Regions from separate parts of the Glycomyces sp. NPDC046736 genome, predicted to be linked through region 1. Evidence: riboswitches for the same ligand, from Rfam matches in the RefSeq annotation. Region 1 holds a riboswitch; the other holds the start of a gene.
The links. Region 1 has a riboswitch for thiamine pyrophosphate ahead of AB0B28_RS00915 (ECF transporter S component). Riboswitches for the same ligand answer to the same signal wherever they lie in the genome.
Positions count from the first base shown of each region.

Region 2: it holds a riboswitch for thiamine pyrophosphate, as region 1 does, so the genes downstream of both, thiE (thiamine phosphate synthase) here and AB0B28_RS00915 (ECF transporter S component) in region 1, are expected to answer to the same signal.

Region 1 covers NZ_JBEYYO010000001.1:196,845-204,043, reverse strand. Annotated here, with positions in the region: gene AB0B28_RS00930 (MBL fold metallo-hydrolase) at 1-496, opposite strand, end outside; gene AB0B28_RS00925 (energy-coupling factor transporter transmembrane component T) at 550-1,344, opposite strand; gene AB0B28_RS00920 (ATP-binding cassette domain-containing protein) at 1,496-2,935, opposite strand; gene AB0B28_RS00915 (ECF transporter S component) at 2,939-3,541, opposite strand; TPP riboswitch at 3,579-3,681, opposite strand; gene AB0B28_RS00910 (MGMT family protein) at 3,763-4,113, shown strand; gene AB0B28_RS00905 (DUF1349 domain-containing protein) at 4,120-4,716, opposite strand; gene AB0B28_RS00900 (DEAD/DEAH box helicase) at 4,787-6,895, shown strand; gene AB0B28_RS00895 (SGNH/GDSL hydrolase family protein) at 6,931-7,199, opposite strand, start outside.
Region 2 covers NZ_JBEYYO010000007.1:4,744-11,942, forward strand. Annotated here, with positions in the region: gene AB0B28_RS09020 (hypothetical protein) at 1-787, opposite strand, end outside; gene AB0B28_RS09025 (methyltransferase) at 945-1,550, shown strand; gene AB0B28_RS09030 (DnaJ C-terminal domain-containing protein) at 1,605-2,471, shown strand; TPP riboswitch at 2,542-2,652, shown strand; partial or broken gene thiE (thiamine phosphate synthase) at 2,952-3,503, shown strand; gene thiO (glycine oxidase ThiO) at 4,070-5,158, shown strand; gene thiS (sulfur carrier protein ThiS) at 5,155-5,343, shown strand; gene AB0B28_RS09050 (thiazole synthase) at 5,345-6,118, shown strand; gene thiD (bifunctional hydroxymethylpyrimidine kinase/phosphomethylpyrimidine kinase) at 6,115-7,137, shown strand.

The DNA of each region.
Region 1 (7,199 bases):
TCTCGGCGTCGACGGCGCGGGCGTAGTCGATGGCCTCGGCGAGTTTCAGCCACGGCGCGGCGATCGGCAGGAGCAGGGTGCGCACGGGCGTGTCGGGGACGGTGAGCGAGTCGCCTGGGTGGAACACGCCGTCCACGAGGTAGCCGGTGTTGGCGATGGTCGGCAGGTCGGGGTGGATCACGGCGTGGTGGCGGCCGATGGCCTTCACCTCGGTGCCCGCGGCGGGGACGGTGTCGCCGCCGGAGACGGCCGTGAACGGGAGGTCGCCGAGGACGGCGGTGATCGCTTCGGGTCCGTAGATGCGGGCCTCGGGGCGTTCTTCGAGGAGGAGCCGCAGTTCGGGGTCGTTGCAGTGGTCGGGGTGCTGGTGGGTGACGAACACGGCGTCGGCGCCGTCGAGCGCGGCCGGGTCGGAGAACACGCCCGGGTCGATGACGATGGCTCCTTGGTCGGTCTCGATGCGGACGCAGGCGTGGCCGTACTTGGTCAGTCGCATCTGCTCACCGTAGAACGGGTAGCGGGCTCGCGAGCGTTTCGGGGGAAATCGGCTCAGAGCGCGGTGAAGGTCCCTTGGGCGAGGCTGAGGGCGACGGCCGCGGCGCACACGGCGAGCGCGGCGGCGACGACGGCCCAGTCGGCGGGGTGCATGCGCTGCTCGCGGGCGTGGGTGCGCGGGATCTCGGAGTCGAATCCGCGGGCGTCCATGGCTGCCGCGAGGCGCCCGGCGCGGCGGATCGCGCCGACGAGCAGCGTGAACATGGTCGAGGTGAACAGGCGCAGGCGCCGCAGCGGATTGGCGCCGCCTTCGAGCCCGCGGGCGCGGCGGGCGGTGGTGATCTGCCGCCATTCGGCGGCGAGGATCGGCAGCAGCCGCAGCGCGGCGAGGGCGCCGATGGTGAAGCGGGCGGGGGCTTTGAGCTGCTGGGTGAGGGCGTCGGCGAGGTCGGTCGGATCGGTGGTGGCGAAGACGAGGACCCCGGCGGTGGCGGCGACGCACACGCGCAACCCGATCGCGGTCGCGTCGAGCAGCGCACCGGTACTGATCTCGACGGGCCCGAGCGAGAAGAGGAGGCGCCCGGTCTGTTCGGCGGCGAACACGGCATTGACGATGACGACGGTCCCGGCGGCGAACCAGAGCAACCGAAGCCGCCGAACCAGCGGCCCGGGCCGGATGCCGGTGAACGGCAGCACCAGGAGGAGTGCGGCTAGGAGCAGCAGCGGGGTGAGCCAGTCGGAGGCGATGAGCGCGGTGGTCGACAGGGCGACGACGGCGCCAAGCTTCGCGACGGGATTGACGCGGGCGATCGGCGCCTCGGGCGCGCACACGGGAGCGATGGTCAGCATGGGGCCCCCGGGCCGGCAGGGGTGAAGCGCGGGCGAGGCGACCTGGCCAGTGCGGACGTTGGGCCTGCGCTGGTCCGGTCGCGCGGTGTTCGGTCGGAGGTGAGTTCACGGGTGGCCAGCGATCCGGGTCGGCCGTGTCGAGGTCGGTGCGTCATCGACGGACCTCCTTCGACACTCTGCCCTGATCGAGGACGAGTTCGCGGGTGGCCAGTGCTGCCGCGAAGTCGCGGTCGTGGGTGACCGCGAGGAGGGCGGTGCCCTCGTCGCGGATGTCGGCGGTGAGGTCGACGAGTTCGCCCCAGGTGCGGCGGTCTTGGCCGAAGGTGGGTTCGTCCAGCAGGAGCACGCCCGGGGCGGCCGCGAGGGCTCCGGCGACCGAGAGCCTGCGGGCCTCGCCGCCGGAGAGCGTGTGGGGGTTCGCGAGGGCCAAGGGTGCCAATCGGAGTCGTTCGAGGAGTTCGTCCACTCGGGCCTCGATGCGGGCCTTGGGCCACCCGGCCTGACGGGGGCCGAAGGCGAGTTCGTCGCTCACGGTGGCGGTCACGAACTGGTGCTCGGGGTCTTGGAAGACCGTGCCGACGCGCGCGGCGAGGCGGCGCGCGGGGAGCTTGTGGAGCGGGCGCGATTCGCCGGGGACCGCGGCCCGGCCGCGGGTGGGTCGTTCGAGGCCGCCCGCCAGGAGCGCGAGCGTGGACTTCCCCGAGCCGTTGGGGCCGGTGACGGCGAGCAGTTCGCCTTGGCGCAGTTCGAAGGAGACGCCGTCGAGCGCGGGCCGGTCGGCTCCGGGGTGGACCAGTGCCAGGTCGTGGGCGCTGAGGGCGAGGTCGCCCGCCGCGCGGGCGGGCCGGGTCGGCAGCGGTGCGCCCGGGACCCAGACGCCTTGGGCCGCAAGGGTCTCGCCGTGCTCGGCGAGGACTTTCGCGGCGGGCCCGTCGGCCAGGAGCGCGCCGCCGGGGCCGAGGGCGATCACGCGGTCGACGAGGTTGAGGATGTCGGCCACGCGGTGCTCGACGACGATCATGGTGGCTTCGGTGTCGGCCAGCGCCGACCGGAGCGCGTCGCGGATGTGCTGCGCGCCTTCGGGGTCGAGGTTCGCGGTGGGTTCGTCGAGGAGGATCAGGTCGGGCCTGCGGGCCAGCACCCCCGCGAGGGCGAGGCGCTGCTGCTCGCCGCCGGAGAGGGCGTGCGTGTCGCGTTCGGGCCCGTAGGGGAAGCGGACCGAGTCGAGGGCGCGGTGCACGGCGGGCCAGATTCGACCGGCCGGGACGGCCTGGTTCTCCAGGCCGAAGGCCACGTCGTCGCCGCTGCGGGCCATGACGAGCTGCGTCTCGGGGTCTTGGAACAGGATGCCGACGCGTTCGCGCTGGTCGGCGGCGGGCTTGCCGTCGAGGAGGACTTCGCCGTCCTGTTCACCGGAGTCGCCGGTGAGGAGCCCGGCGAGCGCGGCGAGCAGGGTGGACTTGCCCGACCCCGAGGGGCCGAGCAGGAGCACCCGCTCGCCGGGCTCGACGCGCAGGTCGACGTCCGAGACGGCCTTGGCCCTTCGCCCGGCGTGGCGCCAGGCGAAGCCGCGGAACTCGACCGGGATCATCGGTCAGATCCGGGCCCGTTCGCGCCCGGCGGGGAACCGGTCGAGGACCCCGGTGGGGGCCATGGCCTTGACGAGGGCCTTGGAGCCGAGACCGGCGACGAGCGCGCCGGAGAGGAGGGCGAGCACGAAGTAGGGGACCTTGAACTCCCACAGCCCGGTGTCGGGGTAGGAGTTGCGCAAGTCGAAGAGCGCGAGGGCGACGGCCGAGAGCGCGCCGCCGAGGAGCGCGACCGCGGTGTTCCAGCGGCGGTAGCGGGTGGCGGCGAACGCGAGTTCGCCGCCGAGGCCCTGGAGGAGGCCCTGGTAGATCACGGCGACGCCCCAGTACGCGCCGAGGAGCGCCGAGACGGTGGCGGCGAGGCCTTCGGTGAAGAGTCCGGCTCCGGCGCGGCGGACGATGAGCGGGGCGAGCACGGCGGGGATGAGCCACACGCCGTTGAGGACCGACTTCAGGGGCGGGTAGAACAGGAGGGCCGGTTCGAGTCCGGCCCAGACGAACCCCCAGGCCCAGAACACGACGCCGAAGGCGACGGCGAGGACGGCGCAGGTGAGGATGTCGACGGTGCGCCAGCGGCCGGGGGCGGCGAGGGCGGTGCTGTCGGGCATGGGCATGCCTTTCGTGGAAAAAGGGACACGACGCGACAGCGGTCGACGAACGACTTCCTACGCCGGTATTACCCGGATCAGGTGTGAGGGTCTGCGGTCGGTTCCGCACTCTCAGCCAATCGGCTCCCCTGTCAGCTTCGACGTTAACACCACGCGGTGCGCCGGTAGCGTGTGCGCGGCCTCGCGGTGACGGCCCGCGCGGCGGGCCGTAGATTGCCGGGATGACCACTGAAGCGGATTGGGATCTGGTGCGGCGGGTCGTGGCGGCGCTGCCGGAGGGGACCTGGACCTCGTACGGGGACCTGGCGGAGCTGATCGGGACGGGACCGCGGCAGGTGGGCGCGTTCATGAAGGACGGCGATGTGCAGCGGGCCTATCGGGTGCTCACCGCGGGCGGCACGGTCTCTGAGGGTTTCCGCTGGTCGGACGGGCGCAGCGGACGGGACGTGCCGGAGCTTTTGCGTGAGGACGGCGTGACGGTGTCCGCGAAGGGCCGCGCGGACCGGTCGCAGCGGATGTCGGTGTACGACTTGAAGCTCTTGGCGAACGAGCTCGAACAGGACGAGGCCTGACCGGTCTCAGTGCAGGTCGGCGTCCGGGGCGGTGTGCTTCCAGGACGTGAACTCGACCGCCAGCCCGGGCCGCGACGGCGCGCAGCAGTACGGGCCGGCCTGGACCTCGGCCTCGGGGTCGAGCGGCGCGAGGCGCACCAGCCGCCACGGCTCCTCCCCCGCGCGGGCGCGGACTGCGACCGCGTCCCTCAGGCGCGTGGCCCGGACGGTGACTTCGAGTCCGGCCCACTCGGGGACCGGCGCGGTGGACCAGTCGGACTTCACGTCGGTGACCACGGCCCCGATCTGGAGCGCGCCGTCGGCGTACTCGACGCCGGTCTTGATCCAATGCTCGGCGTCGGCGCGGATCATGATCCCGGCCTGGTCGAACTGCCGGTCGTACCCGGCGATGAAGCTCACCTCGACCGCGCGCGTGCCGTCCCAGGCCTCCAGGAGCGCGTGCTCGTCGTCGTGGACGAACCCGTAGCCGGTGTGCCGCCACGCGTCCGAGCCTTCGACGGCGGTGACCAGGAGGTGCCCGTCGTCGGTCTCTTCGGCCGAGACCGGCAGCGCCGTCCACGCGCCGGACTTCCACGGAATGTCGATCGGTGCCTCGATGTCCATCGGCCCGAGCCTAGTCGGACTCGCTGCCGCCGTTCAAGGGCTTGACGCACCCATGGGGTAGAAACGGGGCATGGCAGGAATCGGCACGGACACGCTCAGGGACGAGGCGGAGGCGCTGCTGCGCGCCCTCGCCGGGGAACACGCCAGACTGCGCGAGGACCAGTGGCGCGCGATCGAGGCGCTGTGCTCGGGCGGCGAGGACGGCAGGCGGGTGCTCCTGGTGCAGCGCACCGGGTTCGGCAAGTCCGCGGTGTACTTCACCGCGACCTCGCTACTGCGCCGCCGCGGCGCCGGGCCCACCGTGATCGTCTCGCCGCTGCTCGCTCTGATGCGCAACCAGATCGAGGCGGCCCAGCGCGCCGGGGTGCGCGCCCGCACGATCAACTCGGCCAACCCCGAGGACTGGGACCAGATCGCCGAGGCCATCGCCGAGGACGCGGTGGACGTGCTGCTCATCAGCCCCGAGCGGCTCAACAACCCCGCGTTCCGCGACTACCAGCTCCCCAAGCTTGCCGCCGGGTGCGGGATGCTCGTGGTCGACGAGGCCCACTGCATCTCCGACTGGGGCCACGACTTCCGGCCCGACTACCGGCGCATCGCCACCTTCATCGAGGACCTCCCTCGCAGCGTCCCGGTGCTGGCCACCACCGCCACCGCGAACGAGCGGGTCTCCGGCGACATCGCCGAGCAGCTCGACCGGCCCGGCGAGTCCACGCTCGTGCTGCGCGGCAGCCTCGACCGCGAGTCGCTGCGGCTCTCGGTGGTCGACCTGCCCGACAACGCCCACCGGCTGGCCTGGCTCGACGAGCAGCTGCCGCGCATGACCGGGTCGGGCATCGTCTACACGCTCACCGTGGCCGCCGCCGAAGAGGTCAGCGACTACCTGGCCGGCAGGGGCCACGCCGTCGCGTCCTACACCGGCCGCACCGACAACGCCGAGCGCCTCGCACGCGAGGAGGAGCTGCTCGACAACCGCCTCAAGGCCCTCGTCGCCACCAGCGCGCTCGGCATGGGCTTCGACAAGCCCGACCTGGGGTTCGTGGTCCACCTCGGCGCGCCCTCGTCGCCGGTCGCGTACTACCAGCAGATCGGCCGCGCCGGGCGCGCGACCGACCGCGCCGAGGTGGTGCTGCTGCCCGGCAGCGAGGACCGGGCGATCTGGGACTACTTCGGGTCGCTGTCCTTCCCCGCCGAGGACGCGGTGCGCCGCACCCTGGACGTGCTCGGGGCCGAAGGCCGGGCGCTGTCGACGGCCGCGCTGGAGCCGCTGGTCGACCTGCGCCGCACCAGGCTCGACATGATGCTGAAGGTCCTCGACGTGGACGGCGCGGTCCGCCGCGTCAAAGGCGGCTGGGAGTCCACCGGCGCGGCCTGGCACTACGACGCCGAACGGTACGCGAAGGTGGCGGCCGCCAGGAGGCACGAGCAGCAGCGGATGCTCGCCTACGAGGCCACCGACCGGTGCCGCCTGGAGTTCCTGCGCACCGAACTGGACGACGCCGAGGCGGCCGCGTGCGGGCGCTGCGACAACTGCACCGGCACCCGCACCGAGGCCGGGGTCGGGGCCGAAGCGGCGGAGGGCGCGGCCGCGGCACTGTCGAAACCGGGCGTGGCCGTCGAGGTCAAGCGCATGTGGCCCACCGGGATGCAGGCCGTGGGCATCGACCTGAAGGGGAAGATCCCAGCCGACGCGAGCGCCGAGCCGGGCCGGGCCCTCGCGCGGCTGTCCGACATCGGCTGGGGCGGCCCGCTGCGGGCGCTGCTGGCCGACGGGATCGACCGCGAGGTACCCGAGGACGTGTTCGGCGCGGTGGTCAAGGTCCTCGCGTCCTGGGACTGGACCGAGCGGCCCGCGGCGGTGGTGTCGATGGGGTCGCTCTCGCGCCCGCGCCTGGTCGACGGCCTGGCCGAGCGAATCGCGCGACTCGGGCGAATGGAGTACCTGGGGGCGCTGGGCCGCTCCCCAGAGGCGGTGTCCGGTGCCCACCGGGCGAACAGCGCGCAGCGGTTGCGGCAGGTGCTCGACGCGTTCACCGTGGACTTCCCGGTGCCCGCGTCGAGTGTGCTGCTGGTGGACGACGTGCGCGACAGCGGATGGTCGATGACGGTGGCGGCCATGCGGTTGCGCCGCGCGGGCGCCTCGGCGGTGTACCCGCTGGCGCTGGCGTTGCAGGCGTGACACGGCCCGGGCACTCGGTGCCCGGGCCGCACGTGTCACAGTGCCGCGAGCAGAGCCGGGAAGTAGCCCTGGGAGTGGCCGGTGACGTTGGGGTGGTACGGGATCTCCAGCACGGTGAAGCCGTGCAGCCACGGCTGCGGGGAGCAGATCTCGTGGCCGGAGAACTCGTCCCGCACGTCCACATAGGTGAACCCGTGCGCTCCCGCGGCGTTGGCGATGACCGCCGAGAGCAGGTCCGCGCCGTTGTTCATGCGCTGCTGCTCGGCGATGCTGATCAGACCGAGGGCGTCGCAGTGGTTGGTGG
Region 2 (7,199 bases), on a different contig from region 1:
GGCCCAGCTCCTCGGCCGCGCCGTCGGTGCGCAGCGCCGCGAAGCCGCCTTCGAGCCCGGCGTCGATCGCCTCCCGCAGCGCCTCGGCCTCTTCGGCGTCGGCGAGGTTGAGCACGCCCGCCGTGGCGGCGTACTCCCCGTCGGGATTGACCACGGTCGCGCGCACGGTCTGCGTGCAGTCGGCGTCGCCGAGCAGCTCGGCGAGTTCGTCCAGTCCCGCTGCGGCGCAGTCGGTCAGCTCCTCGGCTTCGAGCACCTCGTACGCGCCCGCGGCCCCGGCCGGAGTGAACGAGGCGGCGGCGAACAGCTCCTCGACGGTGATCGGCGCGGCGTCGGTCTCCCTCGCGGCGATTGGGTCCACCACCTCCGGAGCGTCCGAACCCGACTCCACAGGGGACGATGCTTGAGCGTCGCCGGTCTGCTGCGCAGACGGATCGGACTCGCCCTCGCGCAGCACGATGAACGCCCCGGCCGCGCAGGCCGCGGCCACCGCGAGCGCGGAGACCACGGCGAGCGCCACCAGCCACCAGCGGGTGCGGCGGCGGGCGCGCTGGGCGGCGCGGCGGAGCGGACGGGACGCGTGGATGTGCTCCAGGTGCGCCTCCATGTCCTCCTCCGCGCCGCGGTCGATCACGGAAGGCGGCAGTTCCTCGGGGCTGAGCCGGACGGTGGGCGCGCCCGATTGCGCGCGCTCGTCGTACTCCGCCCAGTCGTATCCCGGATCGGTCGGTTCTCGGCGCCCCTGCGTCTGCTGGGGAACGCCGAAGGGAGACGGGCCATGTGCCATAGCTCGCAGCTTAGACCCGCGGCGGGGTGAAACCCGGAAAGGTTCCCTCGGGAGAAGGACCGCGATGAGCGAACTTCATCTTCGCGGGTGAAGACGCGTGCGTCTCTCCGCGCCGGTCCGGCCGCCCCGCCCGGGCGCGACGCGCGACAATGGGGGCGTGTCTGAGCAGCCGGAGCACTATTTCAGCGAGCAGCCCGCCGTGGACGACCGCGAGCGGACCATCGAGTTCACCCTCGACGGCGTCACCCACGAGCTGACGACCTCCACAGGCGTCTTCTCCGGCAGCCGCCTCGACCCCGGCACGAGCGTGCTCCTCAACAAGGTCGTCCCTCCCGACACGCCCGGCACCTTCCTCGACCTGGGCTGCGGCTACGGCCCCATCAGCACCGTCCTGGCCCAGCGCGCCGACGCCGAGGTCTGGGCCGTCGACGTCAACCGCCGCGCCCTCGACCTGACCCGCCGCAACACCGAGAAGGTCCCCGGGACCGTGCACGTCGCCGTCCCCGAGGAGGTCCCCGCCGAGGTCCGCTTCGACGAGATCTGGTCCAACCCGCCCATCAAGATCGGCAAGCCCGCCCTCCACGAACTCCTCGCCACCTGGCTCCCGCGCCTCAGCGACGAGGGCGTGGCCTGGCTCGTCGTCTCCAAGCACCTCGGCGCCGACTCCCTGGCGCGCTGGCTGGCCGAGCGCGGCTGGACCGTCGACAAGCACGCCAGCGCGAACGGCTACCGGGTCCTGCGCGTGGACCGCTCGGAGCAGTAGCGTCGGGGGTCTGGCCTACGATGGGGTGGCTCCCGAGCGACCCCGGAGGACCCCATGCCCCGTGACGAGGCTCCCAGCGGCGCCGTCGACCTGCCCCTGACGCTCACCCAGATCGCTTACGGCGGCAAGGCGACCGTGAACGTGGCCGCGCCGGGCCCCTGCGTCAACTGCGAGGGCTCGGGCCGCGAGGACGGGCAGTGGTGCAACTACTGCGACGGGTCGGGCTCGATGGTCGTCGAACGCGACGTCACGGTGCGGATCAAGCCCGGCCTGGCCGACGGCGACACGGTGATGCTCCCCGCCGAAGGCGCCGACGGCGTGATCGCGATCGTGCGCGAGACCCCGCACCCCGTCTTCACCCGCGACGGCGCCGACCTGCACACGGTGCTCGACGTCGAACCCGAAGTGCTCGAAGACGGCGACATCCTCGACATCGAGACGCTCGGCGGCGAGGCCGAACTCCGCGTCCCGGCGGGCACCGCCGACGGCGCCGAACTGCGCCTGACCGGCGAGGGCATGCCCGGCCCCGACGGCCGCGGCGACCTCATCGTCGAACTGCGCGAACTGGCCGCCCCGCCGCCCGAGGAGGTCCGCGAGGCGCGGCGCATCGGCTCGGGCCGGGCGATCGCGGGCGCGGCGGCCGTACTGGCCGGGCTCATCACGATGCTGGTCGCGATCGGGATGCGGGCGAACACCGAGATCTGCACGCCCAGTGAGGAAGTGCGGTGCGTCGTGGTCGTCAACGGGGTCGCCAGGGGCGAGGCCACCCCCGGAGAGCAACGCGACAGGGCCGACCTCACGATGTTCCTCGTCCTGGTTCCGGGCGCGGTGGTCTTCGGCTTCGGAATGCATTCGCTCGCAACGGGTCTGAGGCGCATGGGCGAACACCGGGCCGAGGCGGGCCAGCGGCGCGCGCCCTGACCGAAGTGTCCGGATGCTGACACCGACTTGTCACGGAACGCCGCGATGACGTAACGTGGCCGCCAGAAACGAATACGCCCACGGGAGTCCGATGCATCGGGCTGAGAGGGGACTTGGTAGTCCCGACCGTCGAACCTGATCCAGATCATGCTGGCGCAGGGAGAAGGAGCCATGCACGCATTCAGTCTGCCTCGACTTCACGTCATCACCGACACCCGCCGCCCCAGCGGCTTCGGTACCTCCCAGTCGGGGCGCGACCCCCACCCAGAAGCTCTCCCCGGCCCTGCCGCACTCACGGAAGCGACATTCGACCGGACGGTCGACTCGCGCGGCGGCGACCCGGCCGCTTCCCTTGGCCGCGAACCGATCACGGGAACGCCTCCCGGCCGCGACCCGTCGACCGCCGCCTCGACCGGCCGAGCCCCGCTCGCGGCAACGTCGCCCGCATCGCCGGTCGCCGCCCCTCGCCGCGACCCCCTCGTGGTCGCCGAGGCCGCGCTGGCGGCGGGGGCCCGGCTGATCCAGGTCCGCCCCGAGGACCATTACGACGACCGCGAGGCCCACGACCTCGCCGCCGAACTCATGGCGCTCTGCGAGCGGTACGGCGCGACCTGCCTGGTCAACGACCGCGTCCACGTCGCCCAAGCCGTCGGCGCGCACGGCGTCCACCTCGGCGCCCGAGACCTCCCGATCGACGCCGCCCGCCGCATCCTCGCGCCCGGCGCGATCATCGGCGGCACCTGCCGCGAACCGGAGGCGGCCCGAGCCGCCCGCCGAGCCGGAGCCACCTATCTCGGCGTCGGCCCGGTCTGGGCCACCACCACGAAAACCGGCCTCCCCGCACCGATCGGCCTCGAAGGCCTCGCCGCGGTCTGCGCCGCGGTCGACCTCCCGGTGATCGCGATCGGCGGCATCACCGCATCCCGAGCAGCCGAATGCCGCGCGGCCGGGGCCCACGGCGTAGCGGTGGTCGGAGCGATAGCGGCCGCCGAGGACCCAGCAGCCGCAACGGCCGAACTCCTCGCGGCACTGGACGAAACCCCGAAGTTCCGCACCGGTCCCCGCCGCACTGTCACGCGCACCCCGGCCCGCCCCAACCCGGCCGCGCCGAACCCCGCGCAATCGCCTGCACCTCAGGCCGACACTGAACCCAGCAACCCGACTTCGACCCCGACCACGCTCCGGCGCGAATCGACCGCCGCCGCCGCCGCCGCCGTCACCACCGACCGCGCAGCACTCGATCGGCCCACCGATCCCTCCCACACGCAACCGCTTGCGCCCCAAGGCGACACCGATCCCGGCGACGCAGCGTCGGCCCCGACCGCGCTCCGGTGCGAATCGACCGCCGCCGCCGTCACCACCGACCGCGCAGCACTCGATCGGCCCACCGAGCCCTCCCACACGCAACCGCTTGCGCCCCAAGGCGACACCGATCCCGGCGACGCAGCGTCGGCCTCGACCGCGCTCCGGCCCGAATCCACCACCGAGACCGGCGCTGAATCCGCAACGCTCGACCGCCCCGCTGCATCGCACCCACCGCAACCGCCCGCCGCACCGACCGACGCCGCCATCGGCCACCGACATGCGGGTGAGGGCCGATGACCCGCGTCGCCGTCATCGGGGCCGGGTCCATCGGGCTCGCCATCGCGTGGCGAGCCGCCCACGCCGGGGCCGCGGTCGTCGTGCACGACCCCGCGCCCGGCTCAGGCGCGTCGCGCGTCGCCGCGGGCATGATCGCTCCCGCCACCGAGACCCACTACGGCGAACAGGCGCTGGCCCCGCTCATGGCCGCCTCCGCCGACGCCTGGCCCGCGTTCGCCGCCGACCTCGAACAGGCCACCGGCCTCGACGTCGGCTTCTGCGACGTGCCCACCCTCGTCGTCGGCCTCGACGACGCCGACCGCGCCGAAGTCGAGCACCAAGCCGACCTCTACCGCGCCACAGACCGCACCGTCGACACCCTCACCCCAAGGGCCGCAAGACAAACCGAACCGCTGCTCAGCCATCGCGTCCGCGGCGGCCTCCTCGCCCCCGGCGACCGCGCCGTCGATCCTCGGGTCGTCCACAAAGCACTGATCATCGCCGCCGAGCATGCGGGCGTTCAGTTCCACACCGCCCCCGTCACCGACACCACCGCGCTCGACGCCGACCAGACCGTCATCGCCGGCGGTTGCGGTTCCGCCGCACTCGAACCCTGGCGCCTGTCGGTCCGGCCCGTGCGCGGCGTCGTCCTCCGCCTCCGGGCCGAAGGCCAAGCCGTACCCCGAACCACCGTGCGCGGCTTCGTGAAAGGCCACCCGATCTACATCGTCACCCGATCCGACGGCGAGATCGTCATCGGCGCGACCAGCGACGAACGCGGCTTCGACACCCGAACCGCCACTGCCGGAGCCGTCCACGACCTCCTGCGCCACGCCATCGAACTCGTCCCCGAGATCGCCGAATACCACCTCGACGAAGTCAGCGTCGGCTTCCGCCCCGCCACCCCCGACAACCTGCCCCTCCTCGGCCGCCTCGATGCGCGCACCATCGCCGCGACCGGCCACTACCGCAACGGCATCGCCCTCATCCCCGCCACCGCCACCGCCGTGGCGGCCCTCATCGCAGGCGAGGACCCGGACGCCCTGCGCCCGTTCGACCCCCACCGCTTCACCCCCGGCCGCACCGTCAAGGAGTCGCACCAGTGAACATCCACCTCAACGGCCGCCCCGGCGACGCCGCGACCGTCGCCGAAGCCGTCGCCGCCGTGACCGAAGCGCCCCGCGGCATCGCCGTCGCCCTCAACGGCGAAGTCGTCCCACGATCCGAATGGGACCGTCCACTTCAGGACGGCGACACCGTCGAAGTCCTCACCGCCACACAAGGAGGCTGACATGCACCACACCGACGGGCTCCGCATCGCCGACAAGACCTTCACCTCCCGGCTCATCCTCGGCACCGGCGGCGCCGCCAACCACGTCCAACTCGCCGACGCCATCACCGCCTCCGGCACCGAACTGGTCACCGTCGCCCTGCGCCGCGTCAACCCCGACGCCCCCTCCCTGCTCGACGTGATCGACAAATGCGGCGTCGACCTCCTGCCCAACACCGCCGGATGCTTCACCGCCGAACAAGCCGTCCGCACCGCCAAACTCGCCCGCGAGGCCTTCGGCACCGACTGGATCAAACTCGAAGTCATCGGCGACGAGGACACCCTCCTCCCCGACCCCGTCGAACTCCTCGACGCCGCCGAAACCCTTGTGGCCGAAGGGTTCACCGTCCTCCCGTACACCAGCGACGACCCGGTGCTGGCCCGCCGCCTCGAAGACGCCGGCTGCGCCGCCGTGATGCCCCTCGCCGCGCCCATCGGCACCGGCCTCGGCGTGCGCAACCCGCACAACCTCGCGCTGATCTGCGACAACGCCACCGTCCCGGTCATCTGCGACGCGGGCATCGGCACCGCCTCCGACGCCGCGCTCGCGATGGAACTGGGCTGCTCGGCGGTCCTCCTCGCCACCGCCGTCACCCGCGCCGCCGACCCGGCCCTCATGGCCGCAGCGATGCGCGACGCGGTCACCGCCGGCCGCGCCGCCCGCCTCGCCGGACGCATCCCCAAGCGCCACTTGGCCAAAGCCTCCTCCAGCTTCGAAGGGATGGCCGACCTGTGAACCGCACCCAACCACCCGTGGCCCTCACCATCGCCGGCTCCGACTCCGGCGGCGGCGCGGGCATCCAAGCCGACCTCCACACGTTCGCCGCCCACGGCGTCCACGGCACCAGCGCGCTGACGGCGATCACCGCCCAGAACACCCGCGGCGTCACCGCCGCCGAAGCGGTGAGCACGGATCTGCTGCGGGCCCAACTCGACGCCGTGCTCACCGACTTCCCGGTGGCCGCCGTCAAGACCGGGATGCTCGGCGGCGGCGACCTCCTCGCGGTCGTGGCCGAATACGGCCGCGCCGACCGCCTCCCGAACCTCGTGGTCGACCCGGTCATGGTCACCACCACCGGCGACACGCTGTTCGCGGGCGACCCGACCGCGTACCTCGCCGAACTCGGCCCACTCGCGACCGTGCTGACCCCCAACCTGATCGAGGCGCAACTGCTCCTCGGCCAACCGATCGCCACCACCGACGACATGCGCGACGCCGCCCGCGCGCTGGCCACGTACGGGCCGCGAGCGGTGCTCGTCAAGGGCGGGCACCTCGACGGCGAGGCTTCGATCGACGTGCTGTGGTGCGACGGCCAGATGCTCGACCTCGCCGCTCCTCGGGTGGCGACGCGGAACGACCACGGCACCGGCTGCACCCTCGCGGCGGCGATCGCCGCGCGCATCGCGCTCGAACACCCGCTGCCCCAAGCGATCGCGGGCGCGAAGGCGTATGTGACCGACGCGCTCAAAGCGGCGGCGAAGAGGCACCTCGGCACCGGCCCGGGGCCGGTCCATCACCATCACGGCCAGAAGAGCACCGCGCTATTAACGCGGCCGGGGCTCGCGTTCTTGTTTTCGGGCACGCCGAAGGCCCGGCGGAACGCGAATCGTGGGCCCCCGGTTTTAAACCCTGACAGATGGATACGACATTTCACCGATCGAACGCGTGGTGAGCGCTGGTCGCGTTTCGGTTGGGGGCGAGCGAAATCGCGTGTGAGCGTGGGTCGTGTTTTCGTTTTCGGGCACCACGAGTAGTGCTTCGCGGTGCGAGCGATGGGCCCCCGGTTTCAACCCTGACTTGTAGGTACGACAGTTTT